3 regions of the Streptomyces sp. NPDC002787 genome follow, and region 3 is predicted to be linked to each of the others. Evidence: predicted binding sites of a transcription regulator. Region 3 holds the regulator's gene; each other region holds the start of a gene.

Evidence for each region. Region 3 encodes HrcA, which represses chaperone genes, less so after heat shock. Its sites were predicted from a motif close to TTNGCACTCNGNNNNNCNGAGTGCNAA; they were not measured.
Region 1: the regulator HrcA is predicted to act here: its motif matches at 2,530-2,556, upstream of groL (chaperonin GroEL).
Region 2: the regulator HrcA is predicted to act here: its motif matches at 6,132-6,158, upstream of groES (co-chaperone GroES).

What each region holds. Positions count from the first base shown of each region.
Region 1 covers NZ_JBSFVC010000012.1:102,402-112,068, reverse strand. The annotation lists gene thrC (threonine synthase) at 1-1,261, shown strand, start outside; gene ACWD26_RS18275 (MoaD/ThiS family protein) at 1,362-1,637, shown strand; gene ACWD26_RS18270 (cold-shock protein) at 2,100-2,306, shown strand; gene groL (chaperonin GroEL) at 2,682-4,304, shown strand; gene ACWD26_RS18260 (NADH:flavin oxidoreductase) at 4,522-5,643, shown strand; gene ACWD26_RS18255 (superoxide dismutase family protein) at 5,831-6,499, shown strand; gene ACWD26_RS18250 (carboxylesterase/lipase family protein) at 6,591-8,135, shown strand; gene ACWD26_RS18245 (Uma2 family endonuclease) at 8,239-8,895, opposite strand; gene ACWD26_RS18240 (hypothetical protein) at 8,892-9,667, opposite strand, start outside.
Region 2 covers NZ_JBSFVC010000005.1:199,099-208,765, reverse strand. The annotation lists gene ACWD26_RS09015 (WhiB family transcriptional regulator) at 89-418, shown strand; gene ACWD26_RS09010 (LysR family transcriptional regulator) at 533-1,441, opposite strand; gene ACWD26_RS09005 (MOSC domain-containing protein) at 1,522-2,187, shown strand; gene ACWD26_RS09000 (SDR family NAD(P)-dependent oxidoreductase) at 2,252-3,025, shown strand; gene ACWD26_RS08995 (ester cyclase) at 3,126-3,827, shown strand; gene groL (chaperonin GroEL) at 3,901-5,529, opposite strand; gene groES (co-chaperone GroES) at 5,677-5,985, opposite strand; partial or broken gene ACWD26_RS08980 (polysaccharide deacetylase family protein) at 6,212-6,919, opposite strand; gene ACWD26_RS08975 (polysaccharide deacetylase family protein) at 7,579-8,673, opposite strand; gene ACWD26_RS08970 (class I SAM-dependent methyltransferase) at 8,786-9,667, shown strand, end outside.
Region 3 covers NZ_JBSFVC010000019.1:3,480-13,146, forward strand. The annotation lists gene ACWD26_RS25835 (hypothetical protein) at 34-603, opposite strand; gene ACWD26_RS25840 (16S rRNA (uracil(1498)-N(3))-methyltransferase) at 738-1,487, opposite strand; gene ACWD26_RS25845 (nitronate monooxygenase) at 1,484-2,593, opposite strand; gene dnaJ (molecular chaperone DnaJ) at 2,883-4,019, opposite strand; gene hrcA (heat-inducible transcriptional repressor HrcA) at 4,020-5,036, opposite strand; gene ACWD26_RS25860 (MBL fold metallo-hydrolase) at 5,345-6,121, shown strand; gene ACWD26_RS25865 (DUF3097 domain-containing protein) at 6,164-6,979, shown strand; gene ACWD26_RS25870 (Uma2 family endonuclease) at 6,957-7,547, opposite strand; gene hemW (radical SAM family heme chaperone HemW) at 7,652-8,884, opposite strand; gene ACWD26_RS25880 (SpoIIE family protein phosphatase) at 8,938-9,667, opposite strand, start outside.

The DNA.
Region 1 (9,667 bases), on a different contig from region 3:
CGAATCCACGAAGACCGTCGACCTCGGCCCCGCCGCCGCCCTCAGCTGTCGCGAGTGCGGTCACCGCGTTCCGCTGGGACCGGTCTTCGCCTGCGAGGAGTGTTTCGGGCCGCTGGAGATCGCGTACGACTACTCCGCCTACGAGGCGGAGGAGCTGCGGAAGAAGATCGAGTCCGGGCCCGCCAACATCTGGCGTTACGCGCCCCTGCTGCCCGTCCCGGCCGATGTCGCCGACAAGCCGAACATCAACCCCGGCTGGACCCAGCTCGTCAAGGCCGACAACCTGGCGCGTGAGCTGGGCGTGACCGGCGGGCTCTACATCAAGGACGACTCCGGCAACCCGACGCACTCCTTCAAGGACCGCGTAGTCGCCCAGGCCCTGGAGGCGGCCCGCGCCTTCGGCTTCACCACCCTCTCCTGCTCCTCCACCGGCAACCTCGCCGGTGCCGTGGGCGCCGCCGCCGCGCGCGCCGGTTTCCGGTCCTGTGTGTTCATCCCGCACGACCTGGAGCAGGGCAAGGTCGTCATGGCCGCGATCTACGGCGGCGAGCTCGTCGGCATCGAGGGCAACTACGACGACGTGAACCGCTTCTGCTCCGAGCTGATCGGCGACCCGGCCGGCGAGGGCTGGGGCTTCGTCAACGTCAACCTGCGGCCGTACTACGCGGAAGGGTCGAAGACGCTCGCGTACGAGATCTGCGAGCAGCTCGGCTGGAAGCTGCCGGACCAGCTGGTCGTGCCGATCGCCTCCGGGTCGCAGCTCACGAAGATCGACAAGGGTCTGCAGGAGCTGATCAAGCTCGGGCTCGTCGAGGACAAGCCGTACAAGATCTTCGGCGCGCAGGCGGAGGGGTGCTCGCCGGTGTCGGTGGCCTTCAAGGCCGGGCACGACGTGGTGCGGCCCCAGAAGCCGAACACCATCGCGAAGTCGCTCGCGATCGGCAACCCGGCGGACGGGCCGTACGTCCTCGACATCGCCCGGCGTACGGGTGGGGCCGTGGAGGACGTGAACGACGAGCAGGTCGTCGAGGCGATCAAGCTTCTCGCGCGGACCGAGGGGATCTTCGCGGAGACCGCGGGCGGGGTGACGGTCGGAGTCACCCGGAAGCTGATCGAGAACGGGGTGCTCGACCCCTCGCTGACGACGGTCGTCCTCAACACGGGGGATGGTCTGAAGACGCTGGACGCGGTGGCCGGGACCGGGCTCACCGCGACGATTCGGCCCAACCTTGATTCGTTCCGTGCGGCTGGTCTTGCGTAAGGCTCGTTACCGCTAGTTGTTCGGCTGCGGGCCTGTGAGGGCTGGTCGCGCAGTTCCCCGCGCCCCTCAGGTTCGCTGCACTTCCCGGAGGTTTCACATCATGTCCGTCAACGTACGCATTCCTACCATCCTTCGTACCTACACCGGTGGTCAGGCCGAGGTTCAGGCCGAAGGAGCGACCCTCGCCGAGGTCATCGCCGACCTGGAGAAGAACCACAACGGGATCGCCGCCCGGGTTCTGGACGATCAGGGCAAGCTGCGGCGGTTCGTGAATGTGTACGTGAATGACGACGATGTCCGGTTCGAGCAGGGGCTGGAGACGGCCACGCCCGACGGTGCGGGCGTGTCGATCATCCCGGCCGTCGCGGGCGGCTGACCCGCGGTCAGTACCGGCCGGTAGTAACCGTCGGTAACAATGATTACCGAGCGTTCATCGAATTGCCCCCTCCGCGAGAGAAGCGGAGGGGGCAATTCTCTATGATTGAGCACGGTACAGTTGGGGAACCCGGGCCGATCACCGTAGTGATTTCATGCCGGGCGCATATTTGATCGCGCCGCACGCCCTATATGAAGTAGCCAAAGTGTGCATGACTTTTGCGTGTTTCATTCCTTTTGTGGGGCCCGACTTGCCCTGAATTCGGGGGAATTGTTCGTACATTCCCGACCGGTCGTGTCCAGAATTCTCGTCCGATTGCCCTGTTGCAGAGGGCAGTTGGACAGATACATTCGGCCGCGGTCGACGCGTTCCGGCGCACACCCCCAACCGTTGGGGGGTGAGGTCTGACCCGGATCCACGAAGTGTGGATCTGTGCAAGGGCCAGTAATAGGGGAGTTAGGCATGGCTCAGGGCACCGTCAAGTGGTTCAACGCGGAGAAGGGGTACGGCTTCATCGCGGTCGACGGTGGTGCGGATGTATTCGTCCACTACAGCGCGATCCAGATGGACGGTTACCGCACCCTGGAAGAGGGCCAGCGGGTCGAGTTCGAGATCTCGCAGGGTCAGAAGGGGCCGCAGGCGGACATGGTCCGGCTGGCGGCCGGCTGAAGTACGCGCCGGGTTTCAACGCAGCGACGTTCTTCGTTCTTTTCGGGAGGGCTCGCACCCCGTACAGGGGTGCGGGCCTTCCTGCGTGTGGGGGTGACCTAGAGGCTCCGAGCCGCTGACGAGCCGCGTCGAGCCGCTGCCGGGAGGGCGCGCGGGGGCGCGTTCACCTGCGGATCACCGAGAGGCGCTTGCACTCGCAGGGGGCGAGTGCTAATCATTGGCGTTAGCACTCTGAAGGTGAGAGTGACAACGAGGACCGGGTCGGTGAGGCCCGCAGGCCATGTGGGGCAAGGAACCACGAGGCAGGCAGGCCGTCCGTCGCGGGCGCCAGCGCGGTCCGGAGCAATCCACCCCAGTCCGGGAGGACCACTTCACATGGCCAAGATCATCGCGTTCGACGAGGAGGCGCGGCGCGGCCTCGAGCGCGGCATGAACCAGCTCGCGGACGCCGTCAAGGTGACGCTCGGCCCCAAGGGCCGGAACGTCGTCCTCGAGAAGAAGTGGGGCGCCCCCACGATCACCAACGATGGTGTGTCCATCGCCAAGGAGATCGAGCTCGAGGACCCGTACGAGAAGATCGGCGCCGAGCTGGTCAAGGAAGTCGCGAAGAAGACGGACGACGTAGCCGGTGACGGCACGACGACCGCGACTGTCCTCGCCCAGGCGCTCGTCCGCGAGGGCCTGCGCAACGTGGCGGCCGGCGCCAACCCGATGGCCCTGAAGCGCGGTATCGAGAAGGCCGTCGAGGCCGTCTCCGGTGCGCTGCTCGACCAGGCCAAGGAGGTCGAGACCAAGGAGCAGATCGCCTCCACGGCCTCCATCTCCGCCGCCGACACCCAGATCGGCGAGCTGATCGCCGAGGCCATGGACAAGGTCGGCAAGGAAGGCGTCATCACGGTCGAGGAGTCGCAGACCTTCGGTCTGGAGCTCGAGCTCACCGAGGGCATGCGCTTCGACAAGGGCTACATCTCCGCCTACTTCGCGACCGACATGGAGCGCATGGAGGCGGTGCTCGAGGACCCCTACATCCTCATCGCCAACTCCAAGGTCTCCAACGTCAAGGACCTGCTCCCGCTCCTGGAGAAGGTCATGCAGTCGGGCAAGCCGCTGCTGATCATCGCCGAGGACGTCGAGGGCGAGGCCCTGTCGACCCTGGTCGTCAACAAGATCCGTGGCACCTTCAAGTCCGTCGCCGTCAAGGCCCCGGGCTTCGGTGACCGCCGCAAGGCCATGCTCGGCGACATCGCCATCCTCACGGGCGGCGAGGTCATCTCCGAGGAGGTCGGCCTCAAGCTGGAGAACGCGACCCTGGATCTCCTGGGCCGCGCCCGCAAGGTCGTCATCACCAAGGACGAGACCACGATCGTCGACGGCTCCGGCGACACCGACCAGGTCCAGGGCCGGGTCAACCAGATCCGTGCCGAGATCGAGAACTCCGACTCGGACTACGACCGCGAGAAGCTCCAGGAGCGCCTGGCGAAGCTCGCGGGCGGCGTGGCCGTCATCAAGGCCGGTGCCGCGACCGAGGTCGAGCTCAAGGAGCGCAAGCACCGCATCGAGGACGCCGTTCGCAACGCGAAGGCGGCCGTCGAGGAGGGCATCGTCGCCGGTGGTGGCGTGGCCCTGCTCCAGGCCTCCACGGTCTTCGAGAAGCTGGACCTGGAGGGTGACGAGGCGACCGGCGCCAACGCCGTGAAGCTCGCCCTGGAGGCCCCGCTCAAGCAGATCGCCGTCAACGGTGGTCTCGAGGGTGGCGTCATCGTCGAGAAGGTGCGCAACCTGCCCGTCGGTCACGGTCTGAACGCCGCGACCGGTGAGTACGTCGACATGATCGCCGAAGGCATCATCGACCCGGCGAAGGTGACCCGTTCCGCCCTGCAGAACGCCGCCTCCATCGCCGCGCTCTTCCTCACCACCGAGGCCGTCATCGCCGACAAGCCGGAGAAGGCCGCCGCGCCCGCCGGTGGCGGTATGCCGGGCGGTGACATGGACTTCTGATCGACCCTGGTCGATCACCGTCCCGCGTGTACCGAGGGCGGCACCCCCTGCCGAGTCAGGGGGTGCCGCCCTCGGGCGTGTCCGGGGTCACAGTCGGTGGGATGCCGCGGTGGAATTCCGTGACGGGCGGGGTGGTTGAGCAGAGAAGAACTTACATGCGTGCGCATGTAGTGCATCTTCCGCTCGATGTCCGTACGACCCACCGAGGAGCCCCCACGTGACCACCGCCTCCACCTCCCGTGCCGCCGAGGTGCTGTCCCGCCCCGTCACGATCAACGGTCTGACCATCCCCAACCGGATCGCCATGGCCCCCATGACGCGGGTGTTCTCGCCCGGCGGTGTGCCCGGCGCGGACGTGGCCTCGTACTACGGGCGGCGGGCTGCCGCGGGGGTCGGGCTGATCGTGACCGAGGGGACGTACGTCGGGCACGAGACGGCCGGAGACCTGGACGGGGTGCCCCGGTTCGCCGGGGAGGAGCAGCTCGCCGGGTGGGCGAAGGTCGCCGAGGCCGTGCACGCCGGGGGCGGCACGATCGTGCCGCAGCTGTGGCACATCGGCACCGTCCGGCAGCAGGGCAAGCTCTTCCCGGACGCCCCGGTGTTCGGTCCCTCCGGACTGAAGGTCGACGGCACCGAGGCCGAGGGCGGCCGGGCCATGACGCAGGCCGACATCGACGAGGTCATCGCGGCCTTCGCCAAGTCCGCCGCCGAGGCCGAGCGCATAGGCATGGACGGCGTCGAGCTCCACGGCGCCCACGGCTATCTGATCGACCAGTTCCTGTGGGAGCGCACCAACCGCCGTACGGACTCCTACGGCGGTGACCTCGTCGCCCGTACGAAGTTCGCGGCGGAGATCGTGGCGGCCGTACGGGACTCCGTGTCCGCGACCTTCCCCGTCATCTTCCGCTACTCGCAGTGGAAGCAGGAGGCGTACGACGGGCGGCTCGCCGAGACGCCCGAGGAGCTGGAGGCGCTGCTGAAACCGCTGGTCGCGGCCGGTGTCGACGCGTTCCACGCCTCCACGCGCCGCTACTGGCAGCCGGAGTTCGAGGGCTCCGAGCTCAACCTCGCGGGCTGGACGAAGAAGCTCACCGGCAAGCCCACCATCACCGTCGGCTCGGTCGGCCTGGACGGCGAGTTCCTCGCGGCGTTCACCGGTGAGGGGGCGACCCTCAAGGGGATCGACGACCTGTTGGACAGCCTGGAGGCCGAGGAGTTCGACCTCGTCGCCGTGGGCCGCGCGCTGCTCCAGGACCCCGAGTGGGCGGCGAAGGTGCTCGACGGCCGCTTCGGTGAGCTGAAGGCGTTCGAGCCGGCCGCGCTGGGCTCCCTCAGCTGAGGATCTTTCGCCAACTCTCCTCATTACCTGGCGGTAGTGATCTAATTCCGTCATATGCGTCGTTGTAGGGTCGAGCCCGCAGCGTCGCCCGGCACCCCAACGGCCGCTCTTCCGGTGGCAGTTGGGGTGTTCTGTTGTGTGCGGCCGCTCCCCTTCACCCCCCTCCAGGAACGGGACGAGAGATCCAATGGCACGACACAAGCTCACCCTCAGGAGCAAGCGCCTCATCGCGGCCGGTGCCGCCGTGGCGGCCGTGGCGGGCGGTCTCGCCGTCGCCGCCACGGCGGGAGCCAGCGAGACCGTCGGGAAGGCGTCCGCGAACGCGTCCGTGGACGCGTCGGTGAAAGCGTCCGTGAAGGCGCCCGTACAGAAGGTCGTCGTCAAGACGGTCTTCGCGCCGGCGGACACCGCCGACCTGGCTCCGGCGGTCACCTACAACACCGAACTCGTGCCACTAGCCGGGCGGGTGCAGGTCAAGGAGGAGCTGCGGCGGGACGGCGGTACGCGGATCGAGTTGCGGCTGCGGGACCTCGTCGCGAACCGTACGTACGGCGCCCACGTCCACACCAAGCCGTGCGGGAAGCTGCCCGCCGACGCCGGGCCGCACTACCAGGACAAGCTGGACCCGAAGCAGCCGTCCGTTGACCCGGAATACGCTAACCCCGAGAACGAGGTGTGGCTGGATCTGAACACCAACGACGACGGCTCGGCGCGTTCCGTCGCGGTCGTCGACTGGCGGTTCCGTGACGGCGGGGCCCGTTCCGTGGTGCTGCACGAGACGGCCACCTCCACCCACGAGGGCCACGCGGGCACTGCCGGTGCGCGGCTGGCCTGCGTGAACGTTCCCTTCAAGTAGTCCGTTTCCGGCTTCAGTTGGTTGACTCAGGCAAGCTCGCTGGGCTTGGGTGAGGCGGAAGACCGCTTCACCCTCAGCGAGGAGTCGACGAATGACAGCAGTCGGTGATCTTGTCGTGCGCACCCGGGCCGGTGCGGTGCGCGGACGGGGAGAGGATGGTCTCGCCGTCTTCCGGGGGATTCCGTTCGCCGAACCGCCCGTGGGGGAGGCCCGGTTCGCGGCGCCGAAGCCCGTGCGTGCCTGGGAGGGGACCCGGGAGGCGTACGACTTCGGCCCGCCGCCTCCGCAGGAGTCGGGCATCCAGGGCCGAATGGGCACACTGGACGGGCCCCTGGGTGACGACTGGCTGACGGTCAACGTCTGGACCCCGGAGGCGGACCCGGCCGCCCGCCGCCCGGTGATGGTGTGGATCTACGGCGGCGCCTACAAACTCGGCCACTCCGGCAGCCCCGGCTACGACGCGCGGCATCTCGCGCGGGCCGGTGATCTGGTCGTCGTCACCTTCAACTACCGCGTGGGTATCGAGGGTTTCGCGAGCATCGACGGGGTGCCCGCGAACCGGGGCCTGCTGGACCAGGTCGCCGCGCTGGAGTGGGTGCGGGACAACATCGAGGCGTTCGGCGGTGACCCCGGGCAGGTCACGGTCTTCGGGGAGTCGGCGGGAGCGGGTTCCGTCGCCTCGCTGCTGGCCATGCCGAGTGCGCGCGGTCTGTTCGGGCGGGCCATCGCGCAGAGCGTGCCCGGTACGTTCTTCTCCGACGCGCTCGCCCGGGACATCGCGGCCGAGATAGCCAAGGAGGCGGGCCTCTCCCCGACGGCCGCCGCGCTGTCCTCCGTCGATCCGCGCCAACTCACCTCGGTGGGCGAGGCGGTGGGCGCGAAGATGCGACAGTACGAGGACCGGTGGGGGCAGGTCGCGCCCACCGCCACGCCCTTCTCGCCGGTCGTCGACGGTGAGGTGCTGCCGTGCACCCCGTGGGAGGCGCTGGCGGCGGGTGCGGGCCGGGACGTGGAGCTGCTGGTCGGCCACAACCGCGACGAGTTCCGGCTGTTCCTCGTCCTGGCCGGGCAGCTCGACAAGATCGGCGAGGAGCAGGCGGCCTGGGCCCTGCGGACGTTCGCGCCGGGCGGCCCGGACGGTGAGCGGGCCTACCGCGCGGCCTACCCGGACGCCACGCCCGCCGCGCTGTTCGAACGCGTGCAGACGGACTGGCTGTTCGGCATACCCTCGCTCCGGCTGGCCGAGGCGCAGGTCGCGGGCGGCGGCCGGGCGCACCTGTACGAGCTGACCTGGCCGGCCCCGGGCTACGGCGGTGTGCTCGGCGCGTGCCACGGCCTGGACATCCCGCTGGTGTTCGGCACGTACGAGGCGGACCTCGGTCAGCTGCTGTTCGCGGGCAGCGGGGTCCCGCCGGAGGCGAAGGCGCTGACCGACCGCTTCCAGACGGCGTGGACGGCGTTCGCGCGCACCGGGGAGCCGGGCTGGCCGGCGTACGAGGGCGGCGACGGTGGCCGGCTGACGCAGGTGCTGGATGTGGAGCCGGAGGTGAGGCCGTATCCGGAGGAGGTCTCGCGGCGGCTGTGGCAGGGGTACGAGTTCGCGGCGCTGCCTCTGCGGTCGGCTCCCTCGGCCTGACCCGCGCTCATGAACCTTCCCTTGGATTCCCGCCAAGATTGCTGACAGGACGGGGCGAGCGATGATGCCGGTCCCGCGAGTGCTGCGGGCCCGGCGCCGTGGATCAGGCGTAGTCCTTGAGCTTCTCGGTCTTGAGGGTGATGTTGACGGGGGCGGGTAGCTCGACGGTTGCCCCCCAAGGGTAGGTAGCGGCCTGCTGGTAGCGGCCGTCCTTGGGCTCGCTGAAGACCTTGAGGGTGTTGTCGTCGCGGTCGATCAGCAGGTAGACGGGGATGCCGGCCGCCGCGTAGCCGAGGGGCTTGTCGGTCCTGCGACGGTGGTTGGTGTCCTGGTCCCGTGAGGTGATCTCGAGAGCCATGAGGAGTCCGTCGGTGTCGGACCACTCGCCGTGGCCCTTGAAGTGGCCCCGAGGGGCGAGGATCCCGTCCGTGCGGGTGCGGCCGTTACGGTCGGCCTCGCTCCTGACGCCGGAATTCGGGTAGAGGCTGAGGTCCGGCCGAAGCTGCAGGAACCGACGGCACAGCCACATGTAGATGCAGCTGTGAGTGCCGTCCCCCGGCAATTTCACCTGCAGCTTCCCGCTGATGTACTCAAGCCGGAAGGTCTCGGGGCAGCGGCGCTCCAGTTCCTCGAACTCCTCGACGCTGAGGGGCTCTTTCGTTCGGACCTGCCCGTCGACGAATTCGAGGCGTACGTGCGCCGGGGCCGCGTCGGCCAGTTCCTCGAAGTCCTCAGCAAACCACTTCGGGCCTTCCGTCATACAGGTGTCCTGTCTTGTCGGCGGTTGTACATAGCGGCACGGATCTCGGCTGCGTGGGTGTGGACTGCCGCTGCGGGCAGGGGCGTGTTGGCGTGGGCGGGGGCGCGTTCGCCTCGGCAGGCGCCGCACATGCCGCCCGGCAGGGCCTCCGGGGGGCCCGGCGTGCCGCACTCGGCGCACTCCAGCATGCGGAGGGGCGGGCGTGCCGCTTCCGGGTTTCGTTCCGGTTCCGGTGGGAGCTTGCTGAGGAGACGGGTGCGGAGGATGGCCGCCGGGCTGTGGACCGGGGTGGGGAGGCCGGCGGTGAGGGCCCGGTGGATGGACTCGTCGGTGGCGCCGCGTTCGAACCAGGGCAGCAGGAGCGGGGCCAGCGCCGCGCAGTCCGCCTGGGAGAGGGAGAGCGCGGGGGTCGCGCGGCCCAGGGCCGCGAGGAGGATGTGGGCGCGGGAACGGGTCGGGGCCTTCTCCGGCTCCCGCGGTACGTCGCCCCGTGTGAACCTCGCCCACCAGTCGTCGTCCCGTGCCGTCCGGGAGAACCACGATCGGGTGATCCAGCGCTCACTGCCCGAGGCGGCGGTCACGCGCTCACGGCCCCGGCGCAAGTGGCCCGCCTCCTGGAGCCTGTTGAGGGCGGTGCGCAGGGCGCACTGGCCGTACGGGAGGGTCTTGGCCAGCGTCTTCACGCTGATGTCGGCGCCGTTGGGGAGGCGGTCGATGAACGCGGCGATGGCTGCTTCGCGGGGTGGGAGATCGGCGAAGTCGTGGGCCGTAC
Region 2 (9,667 bases), on a different contig from region 3:
GCAATGAGTCATATTTTCATCTCCTTTGATAGTCGATGTACGGTCATGGGCAACATCTCCTACAAGAACGGCAACAAGGGGACACGTAATGGCAGATTTCTCCCGCCTTCCCGGACCGAACGCTGATCTGTGGGACTGGCAGCTCCTCGCGGCCTGCCGTGGGGTCGACAGCTCACTCTTCTTCCACCCCGAGGGAGAACGCGGTGCGGCACGGAGCGCTCGTGAGAACTCGGCCAAAGAGGTCTGCATGAGATGCCCGGTACGCGCGCAGTGCGCGGCCCACGCCCTCGCGGTGCGCGAGCCGTACGGCGTGTGGGGCGGGCTGACCGAGGACGAACGCGAGGAGCTCATGGGCCGGGCACGCCACCGGCTGGTGTCGGCGTCCACGTCCGGGAGCGACGCCGGTTCGGACACCTGAAAGAACGTTTCTGCAGCGCCTCTGTACGAGCGCGTACGGACATGTACGGGCATGTACGGGCTGTAATCGCGCCCGTCCAGTCCGCGTCCGGTCCGCCCGTCCGGAACGCCGGCGCTATCGCGCGGCCGCCCCGGCGAGCCGGTCCAGCGTCGCCGCAACCGTGGGCACCTGAGCCAGGTCCGGCAAAGTGAGCGCCACGATCTCCCGGCACACCAGCGGTTCGACCGACACCGCCCGCACCCCCTTGGCGCGTACGGACTCGATGGCCAGCTCCGGCAGGACGGCGACCCCGAGGCCCGCGCCCACCAGGCCGACCACCGCCGGATAGTCGTCGGTCGCGAAGTCGATGCGGGGCGTGAACCCCGCGCTCTCACAGACCCGCACCAGTTGCCCCCGGCAGCGCGGGCAGCCGGCGATCCAGGATTCCCCGGCGAGTTCGCCGATGCCGATGGACCGCGCCCGGGCCAGGCGATGCCCCTGCGGGACGAGCCCGACGAGCCGGTCGGTGAGCAGGGGCCGGACGACCAGGTCGTCCCATTCCCCTTCCCCTTCCCCGTCGCCCGCCGCGCCCTCGTAGCGGAAGGCGAGCGCGATGTCGCAGTCGCCCTCACGGAGCATCTCGACCGAGCGGGGCGGTTCGGCCTCCTCCAGGGAGACCCGGGTGCCGGGATGCGCGGCGCGCAGGGCGGCCAGGGCGGTGGGGACGAGGGTGGAGCTGCCGCTGGGGAAGGAGACCAGACGGACCCGTCCGGCGCGCAGCCCGGCGATGGCGGCGACCTCCTCCTCTGCCGCGGTGAGCCCGGCGAGGATCCCGGCCGCGTGACGCACCAGAGCCTCGCCCGCCTGCGTCAGCCGCATCTCACGGCCGCCGCGCACCAGCAGCGGCGTACCGACGGACGCTTCGAGCGCCTTCATCTGCTGGCTGACGGCGGGCTGTGTGCACCCGAGTTCGCGTCCCGCCGCCGAGAAGGAGCCGGTGGCGGCGACGGCGCGCAGGACGCGGAGATGACGGGCCTCGATCACGGTGTGAGCATAAGCGCGGCTTGGGCGGGGTGCCGAATATCGTGTCGACGCTTTGACCCTCGCCCGCTTAACGTGCCGGTATGAAGCTTCTGTCACTGAATGTGGGACGCCCCCGGGCCGTCGACCTCCCGGAGGAGTCGAAGAAGGTCACGGGCATCGACAAACGGCCGGTGGACGGACCGGTGCGGGTCTTCGCGCCGGGGCCCAAGGGGGTCGGCGCCAGCGGGGTGACCGGGGACGCGGTGTGCAACACCGAGCACCACGGCGGCGACGACCAGGCGGTCTACGCGTTCGCCCGCGAGGACCTGGACGGCTGGGAACGCGAGCTGGGCCGCACGCTGCCCAGCGGGTCCTTCGGCGAGAACCTCACCACCGAGGGCGTCGACGTCTCCGGCGCTCTCGTCGGTGAACGCTGGCGGATCGGCTCCGAGGCGGTTCTGGAGATCACCTCCGGCCGCGTCCCCTGTCTCAACTTCCAGCGGCACCTGGGTGAGCGGGGCTGGCTCAAGCGCTTCACGCGGCAGGGCGCGCCCGGTGCGTATCTGCGGGTGATCCGGCCGGGCGAGATCCGCGCGGGCGACCCGATCGAGATCGTCCACCGCCCCGACCACGACATCACCGTCGCCCTCGCCTTCCGCGCCACGATGACCGAGAAAGAGCTGCTGCCGCGCCTGCTGGACGCGGGAGAGGCGCTGCACTCGGAGGTGGCGGAGTGGGCGCGGAAGTACGTGGCGGAGCGGAGCTGAAGGCACTGGTGAACGTGCGGTGGAGCAAGCGGACCCGCACAGTTCCGGTCACTACGCTTGCGCCATGACAACGGCTCTCATCACGGGATCGACAGCGGGCATCGGTGCCGCCTTCGCGCGGCGGCTGGCGGCGGACGGACACAACCTCGTCCTGGTGGCGCGCGACACCAAGCGACTGCGCGAACAGGCCACGGAGTTGCACGACCGGCACGGCATCGAGGCGGAGGTGCTGACGGCGGACCTCGCGACGGACGACGGCATCGAGACGGTCGCGCGGCGGCTGGCCGACCGCAAGAACCCGGTCGACCTGCTGATCAACAACGCCGGCTTCGGCAACAAGGGCCGCTTCCTCGAGGTCTCCATGGCCGACGAGCTGAAGATGCTCAAGGTGCACTGCGAGGCGGTACTGCGTCTGACCTCGGCGGCGACGGAGGGGATGCGGGAGCGGGGCCGAGGGGGCGTCGTCAACGTCGCGTCGGTGGCGGCGTTCGTACCGCGCGGGACGTACGGCGCGTCCAAGGCCTGGGTCGTGCAGTTCACCCAGGGTGTTGCGCGGGACCTGGCCGGCAGCGGCGTACGGCTGATGGCGTTGTGCCCGGGCTTCGTCCGCACCGAGTTCCACGACCGGGCCGGCATGGGCACCGACAACATCCCGTCCTGGATGTGGCTCGACGCCGACAAACTCGTCACCGCCGCTCTCGCCGACCTCTCCCGCGGCAAGTCCGTCTCCATCCCCGACCCGCGCTACAAGACGCTGATGGGTGTGGTGAAGGTGGTGCCCCGGGGACTGCTGGGCGGGATCAGCTCGAAGGCGGGGCGGCAGTACGGGCCGCAGTAAGGCGGCCGTGGGGCGTCCGGCTGTCGGACTGCGGCTGCCCGGCGGCGGCCGGACAATGGAGTCGTTGACCGGAAGCAGGGGGGCCGGGAGGTGGTGTGGCATGACGTTCGTGCAGCTCATCGACTGCAGGACCAGCCGGCTCGACGAGATGAACCAGCTGATGGACAGGTGGGTCGAGCAGACCAAGGGCAAGCGGACGGCGACACACAGTGTGGTCGGCACGGACCGGTCCGACTCGTCGCACGTCATCGAGATCGTGGAGTTCGCGTCGTACGAGGACGCGATGCGGAATTCCAACCTGCCGGAGACGGACCGGATCTTCCAGGAGATGGTGGCGCTCTGCGACGAGATGCCCACCTTCACCGATCTGGACGTGGTGCGCGACGAGCAGTTGTACGCGGGCACCGCGCGGCGGTTCTTCGAGACCCTGGCGACGCGGGGGGAACTGCCCCCGTTCAACGACCTGTTGATCGAGGACTACCACGACCACGGCAACGAACCGGACACCCTGGGACTGGACGCCTTCCGGCGGGAGGCCGAGGTGTGGCGAGCGGGCTTCGACTTCGCGTTCACGGTCGACGACCAGATCGCCCAGGGTGACCGCGTGTGCACGCGCTGGACCTGGAACGCCCGGCACAAGGGCGAGTTCCTGGGCATCGCGGCGACCGGGAGGGACGTCACCATGACGGGGACGACGATCCACCGGTGCACGCCCGACGGCAAGATCGCCGAGGCGTGGTGGGAGTACGACCGGCTGGGGCTGATGCATCAGCTCGGAGCCCTGGACGCGCTGGAACAGTGACGGGGCGCCGGCCCACGGGGAAGCCCCCGCTCCGCCGATGCGGAGCGGGGGCTTCTCTTGGCAGCGGGGTGCCTCAGTGGGCGTGGCCGTGACCGTGGCCGTGGCCCGCGTCGGCCGGCTCCTCTTCCTTCTTCTCGACGACCAGGGTCTCGGTCGTCAGGAGGAGGGAGGCGATGGAGGCGGCGTTCTCCAGGGCGGAGCGGGTGACCTTGACCGGGTCGATGACGCCGGACTTGACCAGGTCGCCGTACTCGCCGGTCGCGGCGTTGAAGCCCTGGCCCTTGTCGAGCTCGGCGACCTTGGAGGTGATGACGTAGCCCTCCAGGCCGGCGTTCTCGGCGATCCAGCGCAGCGGCTCGACGGCGGCCTTGCGGACGACCGCGACACCCGTGGCCTCGTCGCCGGTCTTGCCGAGGTTGCCCTCGAGGACCTTGACGGCGTGGACGAGCGCGGAGCCACCACCGGAGACGATGCCCTCCTCGACCGCGGCGCGGGTCGCGGAGATGGCGTCCTCCAGACGGTGCTTCTTCTCCTTCAGCTCCACCTCGGTGGCGGCGCCGACCTTGATGACGCACACGCCGCCGGCCAGCTTCGCGAGGCGCTCCTGGAGCTTCTCGCGGTCCCAGTCGGAGTCCGTGTTCTCGATCTCGGACTTGATCTGGGCGACACGGCCCTGGACGGCCCCGGAGTCACCGGCGCCGTCGACGATCGTGGTGTCGTCCTTGGTGACGGTGACGCGGCGGGCGGAGCCGAGCACGTCGAGACCGACCTGGTCGAGCTTGAGGCCGACCTCCTCGGAGATGACCTCGGCGCCGGTCAGGGTCGCCATGTCCTGCAGCATCGCCTTGCGACGGTCGCCGAAGCCGGGGGCCTTGACGGCGACCGCGTTGAAGGTGCCGCGGATCTTGTTGACGACGAGGGTGGAGAGGGCCTCGCCCTCGACGTCCTCGGCGATGATCAGCAGCGGCTTCGAGGCGTTGGACTGGATGACCTTCTCCAGCAGGGGCAGCAGGTCGGCGATGGCGCCGATCTTGCCCTGGTGGATGAGGATGTACGGGTCGTCGAGGACGGCCTCCATACGCTCCTGGTCCGTCACGAAGTACGGCGACAGGTAGCCCTTGTCGAAGGCCATGCCCTCGGTGAAGTCCAGCTCCAGACCGAAGGTGTTGGACTCCTCGACGGTGATGACACCGTCCTTGCCGACCTTGTCCATCGCCTCGGCGATGAGCTCGCCGACCTGGGCGTCCTGGGCGGACAGACCGGCGACGGCGGCGATGTCGGACTTCTCGTCGATCGGGCGGGCGGTTGCGAGGAGCTCCTCGGAGACCGCGGCGACGGCGGCGTCGATGCCCTTCTTCAGGGCGGCCGGGGAGGCACCCGCGGCGACGTTCTTCAGGCCCTCGCGCACGAGCGCCTGGGCGAGCACGGTGGCGGTGGTCGTACCGTCACCCGCGATGTCGTTGGTCTTGGTCGCCACCTCCTTCACCAGCTGGGCACCGAGGTTCTCGTACGGGTCCTCGACCTCGACCTCACGGGCGATGGTCACACCGTCGTTGGTGATGGTGGGGGCGCCGAACTTCTTGTCGATGACGACGTTGCGGCCCTTGGGGCCGATCGTCACCTTGACCGTGTCGGCAAGCTTGTTGACGCCGCGCTCGAGGGCGCGACGGGCGTCCTCGTCGAACTTCAGGATCTTCGCCATGGGAGCGGTTCAGCCCTCTCGGAAAACGTTGGTGAAACGAACCGCGCCCCCGACGCCCGGCTGATTAATGGTCGCGGGGGCCAGGGGCGCAGCTCAAAGCAATGTGCTTTCGCGGGACGATGTACGCCTCGCGGGAAGCCTGGTGAATTACTTCTCGATGATCGCGAGGACGTCGCGAGCCGAGAGGACGAGGTACTCCTCGCCGTTGTACTTCACCTCGGTGCCGCCGTACTTGCTGTACAGCACGATGTCGCCGGTCTTGACGTCGAGCGGCAGGCGCTCGCCGTTCTCGAAGCGGCCCGGGCCCACGGCCAGGACGACGCCCTCCTGGGGCTTCTCCTTGGCGGTGTCCGGGATGACCAGGCCAGAGGCGGTGGTCTGCTCGGCGTCGAGCGGCTGGACCACGATGCGGTCCTCGAGCGGCTTGATGGCAACCTTGGAGCTGGTGGTCGTCACGATCCGACCTCCCCCTTCGGAGATCTCACGGGGTTAACTGTCTGAGGTGGCGACCAGGTGGATCCGTCGTCGCGGGTGCCGGACCTGCCCGTCGCGTAGTTGGCACTCTCCAGGGGGGAGTGCCAGACCTGAGACTATGACCGCGATTAGCACTCGGTCAAGCGGACTGCTAATTGCGTGGGTTGTGGCGGGGTGTCGGAGGCGGTTCCAGGGGGCCGGAGGGGCGTCAGAGATAGTCCTCCAGGCGGCCGACCGTCAGGCCCTGCTCCTGGATGCGGCGCAGCAGCCGCGTCGTCATCTCCGTGAGCGTCGTGCCCTTGAGCTGTTCGGGGCCTCTGATCCGGGAGTGGGAGAGAACCAGGACGATGTCGCCGGGGCGCAGGTGGTCGCCGACCGTGGGGCGGGGGTCGGTGGTCTGCAGGGCCGCGCGCCACAGGACGACGGCCGAGATGCCGCAGTCGGCGGCGGCGCGGAGCGTGGTGGTGTCGTAGACGCCGTACGGCGGGCGGAAGAGGGTCGGGCGGACACCGAAGCGCTGCTTGAGCTTGTGCTGCTGGCCGCAGATCTCCGCCCGCTGTCCGGCGTACGGCAGGCCGCGCAGGGCGGTGTGGTCGAGCGTGTGGTTCTGCACGGTCACCCCGACCGCGCGCAGCCGTGCGAAGTGGCCGTAGCCCGGCCCCACGACGCTGTCCGTCAGGAACATGCTCACCGGCAGCCGCAGCTCCCGGACCATGTCGACGAACCGGGGGTCCCTCTCGGCCCCGTCGTCGTACGTGAGGAAGACGACCTTGTCCCGGGTCCGCACACGATCGACGACGGGCGGCAGACCGGGCCCCGCCGCGCCCGGGGCGGACGGCCGGTCGGGGACCTTGGGCGCGGGGGCGAGGGGGGCGGCGAGGCCCCAGCGGCGGTACGGGGGCGAGTCGGGGCGGAGGTGGTGAGGGGAGGCGTCGGGGGCGGGGGCGCGTGCGCGGGTGCGCGGGACGGAGGGGGTGGAGGGGGTGGAGGGGGCAGGGGTCGATGCGCCGTCGGCCCCGCCGGGGCGGGACGTGGCTGAACTTGGACCGGTGGGCCGGGCGCTCGAGGGCGCGGCCGTCGAGGTCGGGGCCGGGGTCGGGGGTGCCGGAGTCGGTGTCCGGGGCGTCGCTGCCGCTGATGCCCCCGGCCCTGGCGCCGGCCGTGGGCCCTCCGCCTCCGCTTCGGCCCCCGGTCCCTTCGCCGCCACCTCGGCCCCCGGTTTCTCCGCTCGGCCGGCGTGGTCGACGGGGTCGGGCGCGCATCCGGCGAGGAGCAGTACGGCGAGAACTGCGAGGGAGGAGAGGGCGGCCACGGCGCGGGCGACCGGCGTACGGGCCGTCGAAGCGCGCGCCCCGCGTCGCACTACCCGCGCTGCCCGTACTCCCCGCGCTCCCCGCGCTCCCCGCGCTGCCCGTACTCCCCGCGCTCCCCGCGCTGCCCGTACTCCCCGCGCTGTCCGCGCTGCTCGCGCTGTCCGCTCTGCTCGGGTTCCTCGCCCTCCAGGCACCCGGCGTCCTCCCGTCGCCCTTCCCCCTCCTCGTCCTCGTCCTCCCGGCCGGCCGCCCCCGGCGTCCTTCACAGGTAGTCCTCCAGCCTCGCCACCGCGTACCCCTCGGCGGTCACCAGGTTCAGGAAGCGGCGGATCATGTCGGGCATGGTGCCCTTCCAGTCGGCCTTGCCCCGGAAGTGGCTGAGGACGATGTCGCCGGGGCGGAGTTCGCGGTCCCATTCGCGGTAGTCCCAGCGGTCGGCGAAGACCTCCTCGTTCCAGAGGGGGACCGCCTTGACGCCGCAGGTCTTGGCGGCGCGGAGGGTGTCCTGGTCGTAGCTGCCGTACGGCGGCCGGAAGAGGGTGGGCCGTTCGCCGTACCGCTTCTCGATCACGTCCTGCATGCCGCAGATCTCGCGTTTCTGGGCGGCGTAGGAGAGGGCGGGCATGAAGCGGTGGTTGAGGGTGTGGTTGTTCAGGACGACGCCACGGTCCCGCATCCGCTCGAAGTAGCCGTAGTCCTCCTTGATCAGGTAGTCGCTGAGGAAGGCGGTGTACGGGATCCTCAGGTCGCTCATCATGCGCAGGAAGGCGGGGTCCTTCTCGGCGCCGTCGTCGATGGTGAGGAAGACGACCTTGTGGCGGGTGGGGACGGTCGTGAAGACCGGCGGGAGTCCGTCCTCCACGTGTCCGTCGACCTCGAACCCCTTGCGGGTCTTGAGCGCCGGTTTCGTCGCCGGGGGCGCGGGCGGGAGCAGGGGCGCCTGGGTCAGCCCCCAGCGCTTCGCGGCGGCGACCCGCGCGGCGTGCGCCCGGCGCGACTTCGCGGCGTACCTGTCGATGGCCCGCGCGGCGGGCGCGTCAAGAGGGCGCCGCCGTCCGGGCTGACCGTGGACCGGATCCGCGCTCTCGAGTTCCCCGGAGCCACGGGAAGGCCCGGACCCGCCGGAACCGCTCCCCGAAGCCTTCTCGGCACCGCCCCAGGTGCACCCGGACACGATGACCGCCACGGCGAGCACGGCGGTACCTCCCAGGAGACCGCCGCCCAGGAGACCGCCGCCCCGGAGGCCGCCACGCCGGAGGCTGCCACGCCGGAGACCGCCGCCCCGGGGGCCACCGCTCCCCCTCCCGGAACCCGACCACTTGGCACCCTTAACATCATTTTGTCGTACAAATCGCATGGCGCTGCATCCTCGCAGGCCGCCCCCTTCCCACCGCCCCGACACCGCCGACGGCCCCACACGGTCCACCGACTGGCCTACAACGCCTCCCTCCCTGGCGGACAATGGCCCGGTGAACGACCTCGATCCCGCCGCCTTCCTCACCCCCCTCCTCACCCCGGAGGGCCGCGCTCTCCTCGACGAGGTGCGCGGTACCGAGCCGGCGCGGGAGTTGGCCGTGGCGACCCGGTTGCGCCGGGACCACCCGGCCGAGCTCGTCTCGGCGGCGATGGCGCAGGCCCGGCTGCGGCAGCGGGCGGCGGCGAAGTTCGGCGCGGCGGACGCGGAGCGGATGTTCTTCACGCCGAACGGGGTCGAGCAGTCGACCAGGACGACCGTGGCGACGTACCGGGCGGAGCGGATGCGCGCCCTGGGCGTGACCTCCGTGGCCGACCTGTGCTGCGGCATCGGCGGCGACGCGATCGCCCTCGCGCGGGCCGGCATCCGCGTCCTGGCCGTCGACCGCGACCCCCTGACGGCGGCGGTGGCCCGCGCCAATGCCGACGCGCTCGGCCTCGCCGACCTGATCGAGGTGCGGGAGGCGGACGTCACGGACGTGGACGTCGCGCCGTACGACGCGGTCTTCGTGGACCCGGCCAGGCGCGGCGGCCGGGGCCGGATCTTCGACCCCGAGGCCTACTCGCCCCCGCTCTCCTGGGCCGTCGCCACCGCGCTCAAGGCGCCGCGCGCCGCCCTGAAGATCGCCCCCGGCATCCCCCACGAGGCGGTCCCCGCCGAGGCCGAGGCCGAGTGGATCTCGGACGGCGGCGATGTGAAGGAGGCGGTGCTCTGGTTCGGCACGGGGGCGGCGGCCGCCGTCCGCGCGACCCTTCTCCCCGGCCCGCGCACCCTCCTCGGCCGCGGCCTCCCCGACCCCCGTGTCCGCCCCGTCGGCCGCTACCTCTACGAGCCCGACGGCGCCGTCATCCGCGCCCACCTCGTCGCCGAGGTCGCC
Region 3 (9,667 bases):
GAGGGGTTTGGATCATGTCCCTGGCACCGGGCCTCACTTGCCCTCCGGCCAGCACTGCGGGTCCTTGTGGCACCAGATGGTCTGGGTGACGGTGACCGTCACGGTCGGCCCGGGCTGATCCGGCTGACCGGGCCGGGGCGAGCCGGTGCCGGGAGTCGGGTCGGGGGCGTCGCAGTTGCCCAGCACGTCGACCTGGAACCACTCCTTGCCGTCGACCTTCGCGGTCAGATCCCCGCGCACGCACCTGCCGTCGACCTCTTTCGTCACCTTCCCGGTGAGGCTGATGTCCCGGCCTTCCTTGTCCTCACCCGTGCAGTCGACGTCCGCGACGGTGTTGACGGACACGGAGGGCGACGAGGACTTCTCGCCGTCGCCGTCCCTGTCGTACGACGCCGTGCAGTTCAACCACTGGACGTCGACGCCCTGCCGCTCCAGCTCCTTGGTCCCCGTCTGATCGGTCGTGTACGCGACGGCGCCGGTGTTGAGCCCGTCGCCCATCTCGCACGCCGTGAGCCCCACGACCGCGCTCACCCCGAGCCCGACCCCCACCAGGAGCCGACGCCCACCCGCCCGATACGCCCTGATACGCCTCGATGCCCCCATGGCACGGCAGCCTGCCACCACCCGCCGCGAGACGAAAGACCGCATACGGCCGAGTGGGGGCGTTGAAGGGCCTCAGGCCCTTCCGGGGCGCGGGGAACTGCGCGAGCAACCACGAACAACCGGCACCCGCACCCTCAGGACCACCGCCCCGTCCGCCCCAACAACAACGCCCCCGCCGCCGTCCCGGCAGTAGACGTACGCAACACACTCGGCCCCAGCCGGTACGCCCCGGCCCCCGCCTCCCGGAAGAGTGCCAACTCCTCCGGGGACACACCCCCTTCGGGCCCCACGACAAGCACGATCTCCCCGGTCGAGGGCAACTCGGCGGTGGCCAGGGTCTCCTCCCCGCTCTCGTGCAGCACGGCCGCGAAATCCGCCCCGGCGAGAACCCCGGCGACCTGCTTGCTGCTCGCCAACTCCCCGACCTCGGGAAACCGCACCCGCCGCGACTGCTTCCCCGCCTCCCGCGCGGTCGCCCGCCACTTCGCGAGAGCCTTCACCCCCCGCTCGCCCTTCCACTGCGTGATGCAGCGCGAGGCGGCCCACGGCACGATCGCGTCGACCCCGACCTCGGTCATGGTCTCGACGGCCAGTTCCCCCCGGTCCCCCTTGGGCAGCGCCTGGACGACGGTGATACGCGGCTGCTCGGGGGCCTCCTCGTGGACGCTGTCCAGGCCCCTGACAACGAGCCGGTCCTTGCCCTCGGCGGCCTTGACGATCCCCTCCGCCCACCGCCCGCGCCCGTCCGTGAGGACGACGTCCTCGCCGGCCCGCAGCCGCTTCACGGAGACGGCGTGCCGCCCCTCGGGGCCGTCGAGGACGAACTCGCCGCCGCAGCCGTCCGGCAGGTCCAGCGAGTCGACCACGAACACGGGTGCGGTCATCGGCCCTCGCTCCCGGCCCGGCCGCCGCCCTGGCTGCCGACTCGCGCGGCGGCCTGCTCGGCCTGCGCGGCGGCGATCTCGGCGGCCAGCACCTCGACCAGCTCCCCGGCCGGCAGCTCCCGCGCCATCCGGTGCCCCTGCCCGGCCCACAGCGCCATGCCCTGCGCGTCCCCGGCCTTCGCGGCGGCCTTGCGCAGCGGCGAGGTGAGGTGGTGGACCTCGGGGTAGGCGACGGGGGCGTACGGGCCGTGCTCCCGCAGGAACCGGTTGACCAGGCCGCGCGCCGGGCGCCCGGAGAAGGCGCGGGTCAGCTCCGTACGGACGAAGAGGGGGTCGGTCAGCGCCTGCTTGTGCACGGCGTGCGCGCCGGACTCGGCGGTGGCCAGGAACGCCGTGCCGAGCTGGGCCGCGCTCACGCCCGCCGTGAGAAGCGCGGCGATCTGGCCGCCGCGCATGATGCCGCCGGCCGCGACCATCGGCAGTGCCACGGCCTCGCGGACCTGGGCGACGAGCGAGAGCAGTCCGATGCCGGCCCGGTCCCGCTCGGGGTCGTCGCGGTGGGTCCCCTGGTGGCCGCCCGCCTCGACGCCCTGCACGATCACCGCGTGGGCGCCGGACCGCTCCACGGCCTGGGCCTCCTCCGCCGAGGTCGCGGTGACCAGGGTGAGCGTGCCCTTGCGGGCGAGGGACTCGATGACCTCGGGGGTCGGGCAGCCGAAGTGGAACGACACCACCGGCACCGGGTTGTCGAGGAGCACGGCGAGCTTGGCCTCGTAGCCGTCGTCGCGCCCGCTGTCGGGGTCGCCCAGCTCGGCGTCGTACCAGGTGGCCTCACCGGCCAGCTGCTCCGCGTACACCTCGACGGCGGCGGGCTCGGCGTACTCGGGCTGCGGCATGAAGAGGTTCACGCCGAACGGCCGCGCGGTCAGCGCCCGTAGCGCCTTGATCTCCTGGTACATCCCGTCGGCCGTCTTGTACCCGGCGGCGAGGAACCCCAGCCCGCCCGCCTCGGACACGGCGGCGGCCAGTCGGGGCACGGAGACGCCGCCGGCCATGGGGGCCTGCACGATCGGGAGCGGGACGAGATCGGTCAGCGCGGAGGACATGACGGCATGGTGCCACGCGCTCTGGGCGCAGCCGAATCGGGGGCGGACGGTGGTCGTCGGGTGCGGGTGCGTGGGGGGCGGGCCGCGCAGTTCCCCGCGCCCCTGAAAAGCAGGGGCTGCGCCCCGTGCTTTTCAGGGGCGCCGCCGGTTGCCTTTCATGCCTGCGGGCGGCTGGTCTTTCAGGCCGACGGGTGGCTGGTCCTTCAGGCCCGCAGGGGCCTGATCTTTCAAGGGCGCGGGGAACTGCGCGAGAAGCCCCACCGGGCCCGCACCCGACAACGCACCCCACTCACCGCCCGTTGAACGCGTCCTTCAGCCGAGAGAACAAGCCCTGCTGCCCCGGCTGGAACTGCCCCGTAGGCCGTTCCTCCCCCCGCAGCGCGGCGAGCTGCCGCAGCAACCCCTCCTGCTCGGGGTCGAGCTTCGTCGGCGTCTGCACCTCGACGTGGACGATCAGATCCCCACGCCCGCCACCGCGCAGATGCGTGACACCCCGCCCGTGCAGCGGAATCGACTGCCCGGACTGGGTCCCGGGTCGGATGTCGACCTCCTCAAGACCGTCCAGCGTCTCCAGCGGCACCTTCGTGCCGAGCGCCGCCGCCGTCATCGGGATCGTCACCGTGCAGTGCAGATCGTCGCCGCGCCGCTGGAACATCGGATGCGGCAGCTCGTGGATCTCGACGTAGAGGTCACCGGCGGGACCGCCACCGGGCCCGACCTCGCCCTCACCGGCCAGCTGGATCCGCGTGCCGTTGTCGACACCGGCCGGAATCTTGACCGTGAGCGTCCGGCGCGACCGCACGCGCCCGTCGCCCGCGCACTCGGGGCACGGGTTCGGGACGATCGTGCCGAAGCCCTGGCACTGCGGACAGGGCCGGGAGGTCATGACCTGGCCGAGGAAGGACCGCGTGACCTGCGAGACCTCACCACGACCACGGCACATGTCACAGGTCTGGGCGGTCGTGCCCGGAGCCGCGCCCTCACCACTGCACGTGGTGCAGACGACGGCCGTGTCGACCTGGATGTCCTTCGTCGTGCCGAAGGCCGCCTCGTCGAGGTCGATCTCCAGCCGGATCATCGCGTCCTGGCCCCGGCGCGTACGCGACCGAGGACCACGCTGGGACGCCGTACCGAAGAAGGCGTCCATGATGTCCGAGAAGTTCCCGAAGCCGCCGGCGCCGAAGCCGCCCGCGCCTCCGCCGCCCGCCTGGGACAGGGGGTCGCCGCCGAGGTCGTAGACCTGCTTCTTCTGCGGGTCCGAGAGCACCTCGTAGGCGGCGTTGATCTCCTTGAACCGCTCCTGGGTCTTCGGATCGGGATTGACGTCCGGATGCAGCTCGCGCGCGAGCCTCCGGAACGCCTTCTTGATCTCGTCCTGAGACGCGTCGCGGCGCACGCCGAGCACGGCGTAGTAGTCCGTGGCCACTTAAGACTCCGCCAGGATCTGTCCGACGTACCGTGCCACCGCTCGTACCGCTCCCATCGTTCCCGGATAGTCCATGCGCGTAGGTCCGACCACGCCCAGCTTCGCTACTGCCTCGCCGCCCGAACCGTAACCGACGGAGACGACGGACGTGGAGTTGAGTCCCTCATAGGCGTTCTCGTGACCGATGCGTACGGTCATGCCCGAATCCCCGGCCTCGCCAAGCAACTTGAGGAGGACGACCTGCTCCTCCAAGGCTTCCAGAACGGGCCGGATGGTGAGGGGGAAGTCATGTCCGAAGCGGGTGAGATTGGCGGTGCCGCCGATCATCAGCCGCTCCTCGTTCTCCTCGACGAGGGTTTCGAGGAGGGTGGAGAGCACCGTCGTGACCGTGCCCCGGTCCTCGACGTCGAACGCCTCCGGCAGGTCCTCGACCAGCCGGGGAACGTCGGTGAACCGGCGGCCCGCGACCTTGCTGTTCAGCCGGGCGCGCAGATCGGCGAGTGACGTTTCTCCGAAGGGCGCCGGGCAGTCCACCAGCCGCTGCTCCACCCGTCCCGTGTCCGTGATCAACACGAGCATCAGCCGGGCGGGCGCCAGCGACAACAGCTCCACGTGCCGCACCGTCGACCGCGTGAGCGACGGGTACTGCACGACGGCGACCTGCCGCGTGAGCTGCGCCAGCAGCCGCACGGTCCGCGCCACCACGTCGTCGAGATCGACCGCGCCGTCCAGGAAGTTCTGGATGGCGCGCCGCTCGGGCGGGGTCATGGGCTTGACGCCGGCCAGCTTGTCGACGAAGAGCCGGTACCCCTTGTCGGTGGGGATGCGGCCCGCGCTGGTGTGGGGCTGGGCGATGAAGCCCTCGTCCTCCAGCGCCGCCATGTCGTTGCGGACGGTCGCCGGGGAGACGCCGAGGTTGTGCCGCTCCGTCAGCGCCTTGGAACCGACCGGCTCCTCGGTGCCCACGTAGTCCTGGACGATGGCGCGCAGCACCTGGAGCCTGCGTTCACTGAGCATCGCGCACACCTCCAGCTCGCTCTCCTGTGACTCCCCCTTGGCACTCACCCCGGGCGAGTGCCAACACTCCCCGCCCAGTGTACGGCGGTGGGGTACGCCCCCGGCAAGGCCGGTCCAGCCACGTCATGCCGACGTGTACCGACCTGTCCGGCGATGTCGGGTCGCTTTCACCGGCGGCGCCGGACCGATTTCTACTGACGGGTACGCGTCGTCGACGGACGGGGGCGGGGCGATGGTGACGCTTTTCCGACCGGGCGGGTGCCCTCCCCGGAACACTTCGCCCGGGGAGCTACAGCTAGCGTCGGCTCATGACGGTGACTTGGGAAGAGCTCGGGTGGGAGGGATTGGCGCCTGGTGTCGGCCGGTGCCGCCTGCCCGGCTGGGACTGCACGGTCGGGCTGGTGGTCGGGGACGGTGCGGCCCTCATGATCGACGCGGGTTCGAGCCTGCGAGAGGGCGCGCGGTTGCGCGCCGAGGCGCGTCAACTGCTCGGCGGCGCCCGTGTGACACATCTCGCGCTCACCCACCCCCACTTCGACCATGTCTTCGGGGCGGCCGCCTTCGCCGGGGTGGAGGTCTTCGGCGCGGTCGGCCTGGGCGGGGTGCTGACCCGCGAACGTGATGTTCTCCGCACGGACGCCGTACGCCACGGTCTCGATCCGGCGGCGGCTTCCGAGGCCGCCGACCTCCTCGTCCCGCCCCGCCACCATGTCTCCGGCGAGTGGACCCTCGACCTGGGCGGCGGCGTCCAGGTGCTGCTGGCGAACGTCGGCCCCGGCCACACGGGCCATGACCTCGCGGTGCTGGTTCCGGGGACTCCGGGGTCGGCAGGGGCGGGTGCTCAGGGGTCGGCAGGGGCGGGTGCTCCGGAGGTCGTCTTCTGCGGGGATCTGGTCGAGGAGTCCGGCGAGCCCCAGGCCGGTCCCGACGCCGTCCCCGCCCGCTGGCCGGCCGCGCTGGACCGCCTCCTGTCCCTGGGCGGCGAGGACGCGCTCTACGTCCCCGGGCACGGGGCGGTGGTGGACGCGGCCTTCGTACGGGCCCAACGCGACGCGCTGGCCCGCCGCTTCGGCGTGTCGCGCTGACCCCTGGAGCTTCCGGGCGCGGCTTCTCCTATCGTCATCCGGATGCGCCAGTACTCACCCGACCTGACCCCTCCCTGGAAGAAGCCCAAGCCGGCCCCCGAGGTCCCGGCCGACCCCGGTCTGGTCGTCGAGGAACCCACCACCGGCTTCTGCGGCGCCGTCATCCGCTGCGAGGCGGGCACGGTGACGTTGGAGGACCGCTTCGGCAAGCACCGGGTGTTCCCGCTGGAACCCCGTGGCTTCCTCCTGGAGGGCCGGGTGGTGACGCTGGTCCGCCCCTCGTCGTCGGCCCCGGTCCGCCCCTCCCGCACGGCCTCGGGCTCGGTGGCCGTCCCGGGCGCCCGCGCCCGCGTGGCCCGCGCCGGCCGCATCTACGTCGAGGGCCGCCATGACGCCGAACTCGTCGAGAAGGTGTGGGGCGACGATCTGCGCATCGAGGGCGTGGTGGTGGAGTACCTGGAGGGCGTGGACGATCTCCCGTCGATCGTCGCGGACTTCGCCCCGGGGCCCGACGCGCGTCTCGGGGTCCTGGTCGACCACCTGGTCCCCGGCAGCAAGGAGTCCCGGATCGCCGCGTCGGTGACCAGCGAGCACGCGCTCGTCGTGGGCCACCCGTACATCGACATCTGGGAGGCCGTGAAGCCGTCGGCGGTGGGCATCACGGCGTGGCCGCGCGTGCCGCGCGGGCAGGACTGGAAGACGGGGGTGTGCCGGGCGCTGGGGTGGCCCGCGGAGAACACGGGGGCGGTGTGGCAGGCGATTCTGGGGCGGGTGGGGTCTTACAAGGACCTGGAGCCGGAGTTGCTGGGGAGGGTGGAGGAGTTGATCGACTTCGTCACGGGTAGCGGTGAGGCCTGACCTTCTCGTACGCGGCGAATTCGCTGGTGTCCAGCTCAATGCCGATGTGCTCCAGCGGGGTGAGGTCGCCGAACTTGGTGATCCGTTGGCACCGGTAGTCCGCGTCTTCTCCCTCACCCGTCGGCTCGGTGAGGAGCACACACTGGCCCATGATGGGGTCGATGATGAAGTAGGCAGGGATCTTGGCCGCTGCGTAGATCGACCGTTTGACCGTGTAGTCCCGGTCCACGCTTGTCTTGGAAACGACCTCCACCAACAAGGTGATGACCTCGGAGGGCATCAGCCTTCCGTGACCGGGTCCGGCCCCTCGCTCGATCACCACAAGGTCAGGCTGCGGCTCACTGGTCTCTTCGAGGATGGCGATGTCCTGGGTCTGAAGTCGCCGCCAATACCGCCGGGGGATCTGGTCCTGCACCGCCTCCACGATGTCGTTGTGGGCCACGTCTGGCCCCGCCGTCATCACAATTACCCCCCGGAGGAGTTCGACTTTGAAGCCTTCGGGAACCTCAAGGTTCTCGAAGACCTTCACGATGCCGGTGGTCATCGGTCGGTCGTCCACAGCGGTCATCTCCGCAGTCCTCCGGTTTCCGCCACCGTGCAATTACGGCGGCAGCCTACGAACCAGGTTAGGTACCGAACCCGCGTTCCGCACTGATTCACCCGCCAGGGTGATCAGTCGACCAGGTCCCGCACCACCGCGTCCGCCAGCAACCGCCCCCGCAGCGTGAGCACCGCTCGCCCCTCCTCGTACGGCCCCGCCTCCAGCAGCCCGTCGGCCAGCGCACGAGCCGCCGCAGCGAGCCCCTCCTCGCGCAGCAGGGACAACGGGCACCCCTCCCGCAGCCTCAGCTCCAGCAGGATGCGCTCGACCCGCCGGTCCTCGTCCGCCAGCAGCTCACGCCCGGCTCCCGGTGACTTCCCCGCCGCCAGCGCCCCCGCGTACGCCCCCGGATGCTTGACGTTCCACCAGCGCACGCCGCCCACGTGGCTGTGCGCCCCCGGCCCCGCTCCCCACCAGTCGGCACCGCGCCAGTACAGCTCGTTGTGGAGGCAGCGGCCCGCATCCGAGGTGGCCCAGTTGGAGACCTCGTACCAGTCGAAGCCGGCCGCCGAGAGCGTCTCCTCGGCGATGAGGTAGCGGTCGGCATGGACGTCGTCGTCCGTCATGGGCACCTCGCCCCGGCGGATGCGCCGCGCGAGCTGGGTGCCCTCCTCGACGATCAGCGCGTACGCCGAGATGTGATCCGGCCCGGCGCCGAGCGCGGCATCCAGGGAGGCCCGCCAGTCGTCGTCGGACTCCCCCGGCGTGCCGTAGATCAGGTCGAGGTTGACGTGGTCGAAGCCGGCCGCGCGCGCCTCCGCGACGCACGCCTCCGGGCGTCCCGGCGTGTGCGTACGGTCGAGCACCTTCAGGACGTGCTGCCGCGCGCTCTGCATCCCGAACGAGAGGCGGTTGAAGCCGCCGGCGCGGAGGGTCTCCAGATAGGCGGGGTCGACCGACTCCGGGTTCGCCTCCGTCGTCACCTCCGCGTCGTCCGCGAGGCCGAACTCGTCGCGGATCGCCCCCAGCATCCGTACGAGGTCGTCGGCGGCCAGCAGCGTGGGCGTGCCGCCGCCCACGAAGACGGTCTCGACGGTCCTCGGGTCGTCGCCGAGGATCTTGCGGGCGAGGCGGATCTCGTCGATCACGGTGTCCGCGTAGTTGTCGCGGGAGGCGAGGACGCCGCCCGTGCCACGCAGCTCGGTCGCGGTGTAGGTGTTGAAGTCGCAGTAGCCGCAGCGGGTCGCGCAGTACGGGACGTGCAGATAGAACCCGAGGGGACGCTCGGCCGCGCCGGCCAGGGCGTGCGCGGGGAGCGCCCCGTCGTCGGGGACGGGCTCACCGTCGGGGAGTGCGGAAGGCATGCCTTCCATTGTCCAGCACGCCCGCCGGTTCTCGTTCAGGACCGGTTCCGCCCTCACTCCGCCTGCAGCACCAGCAGCGCCAGGTCGTCGTCCGGCGGCCGTTCCCCGAACTCGTGGACGAGGCGTCGGATGCGTTCGGCGATCAGCTGGGCGTCGAGTCCTGCGCAGCCGACGAGCGCGCCGGCGAGGCCGTCCCCGTCGTCGAACATGCGGGGGCCGCTCCGCCGCTCGGTGACCCCGTCGGTCACGCACAGCAGGGTGTCGCCGGTGCGCAGCTCGAACGTCTCGGAGACGTACTCGGTGTCCTCGATCACCCCGAGCAGCGTCTGCGGCTCGGCCACGGTCCGTACGTCGCCGTCGGGGCCGAGGAGCAGCGGCAGCGGGTGTCCGGCGGAAGCGAGGGTGCAGCGGACGCCGCCGGCGACGGGGACGAGTTCGCCGTAGAGGAGGGAGAGGAAGCGGGTCTGCGGGCCGTCGGGGTCGACGAGGCCGGGGTCGCCGGCCGTGACGAGGGCGCGGGCGGCCGCGTCCGCCGCCTCCGTCGCGTCGTCGAGGAGGAGCTGGTTGAGGCGGTCGAGCACGTCGGCCACGCCGTAGCCCTCGCGGGCCAGCAGCCGCAGCCAGGGGCGGGCGAGGCCGATGACCACCGCCGCCTCGGGGCCCTTGCCCTGGACGTCGCCGATCGCGAAGCACCAGCGGCCGTGGCCCGCCGGGAACAGGTCGTAGAAGTCGCCGCTGGGTCCGCCCTGGTCGCACGGCTCGTACACGAGGGCGCTCGACACG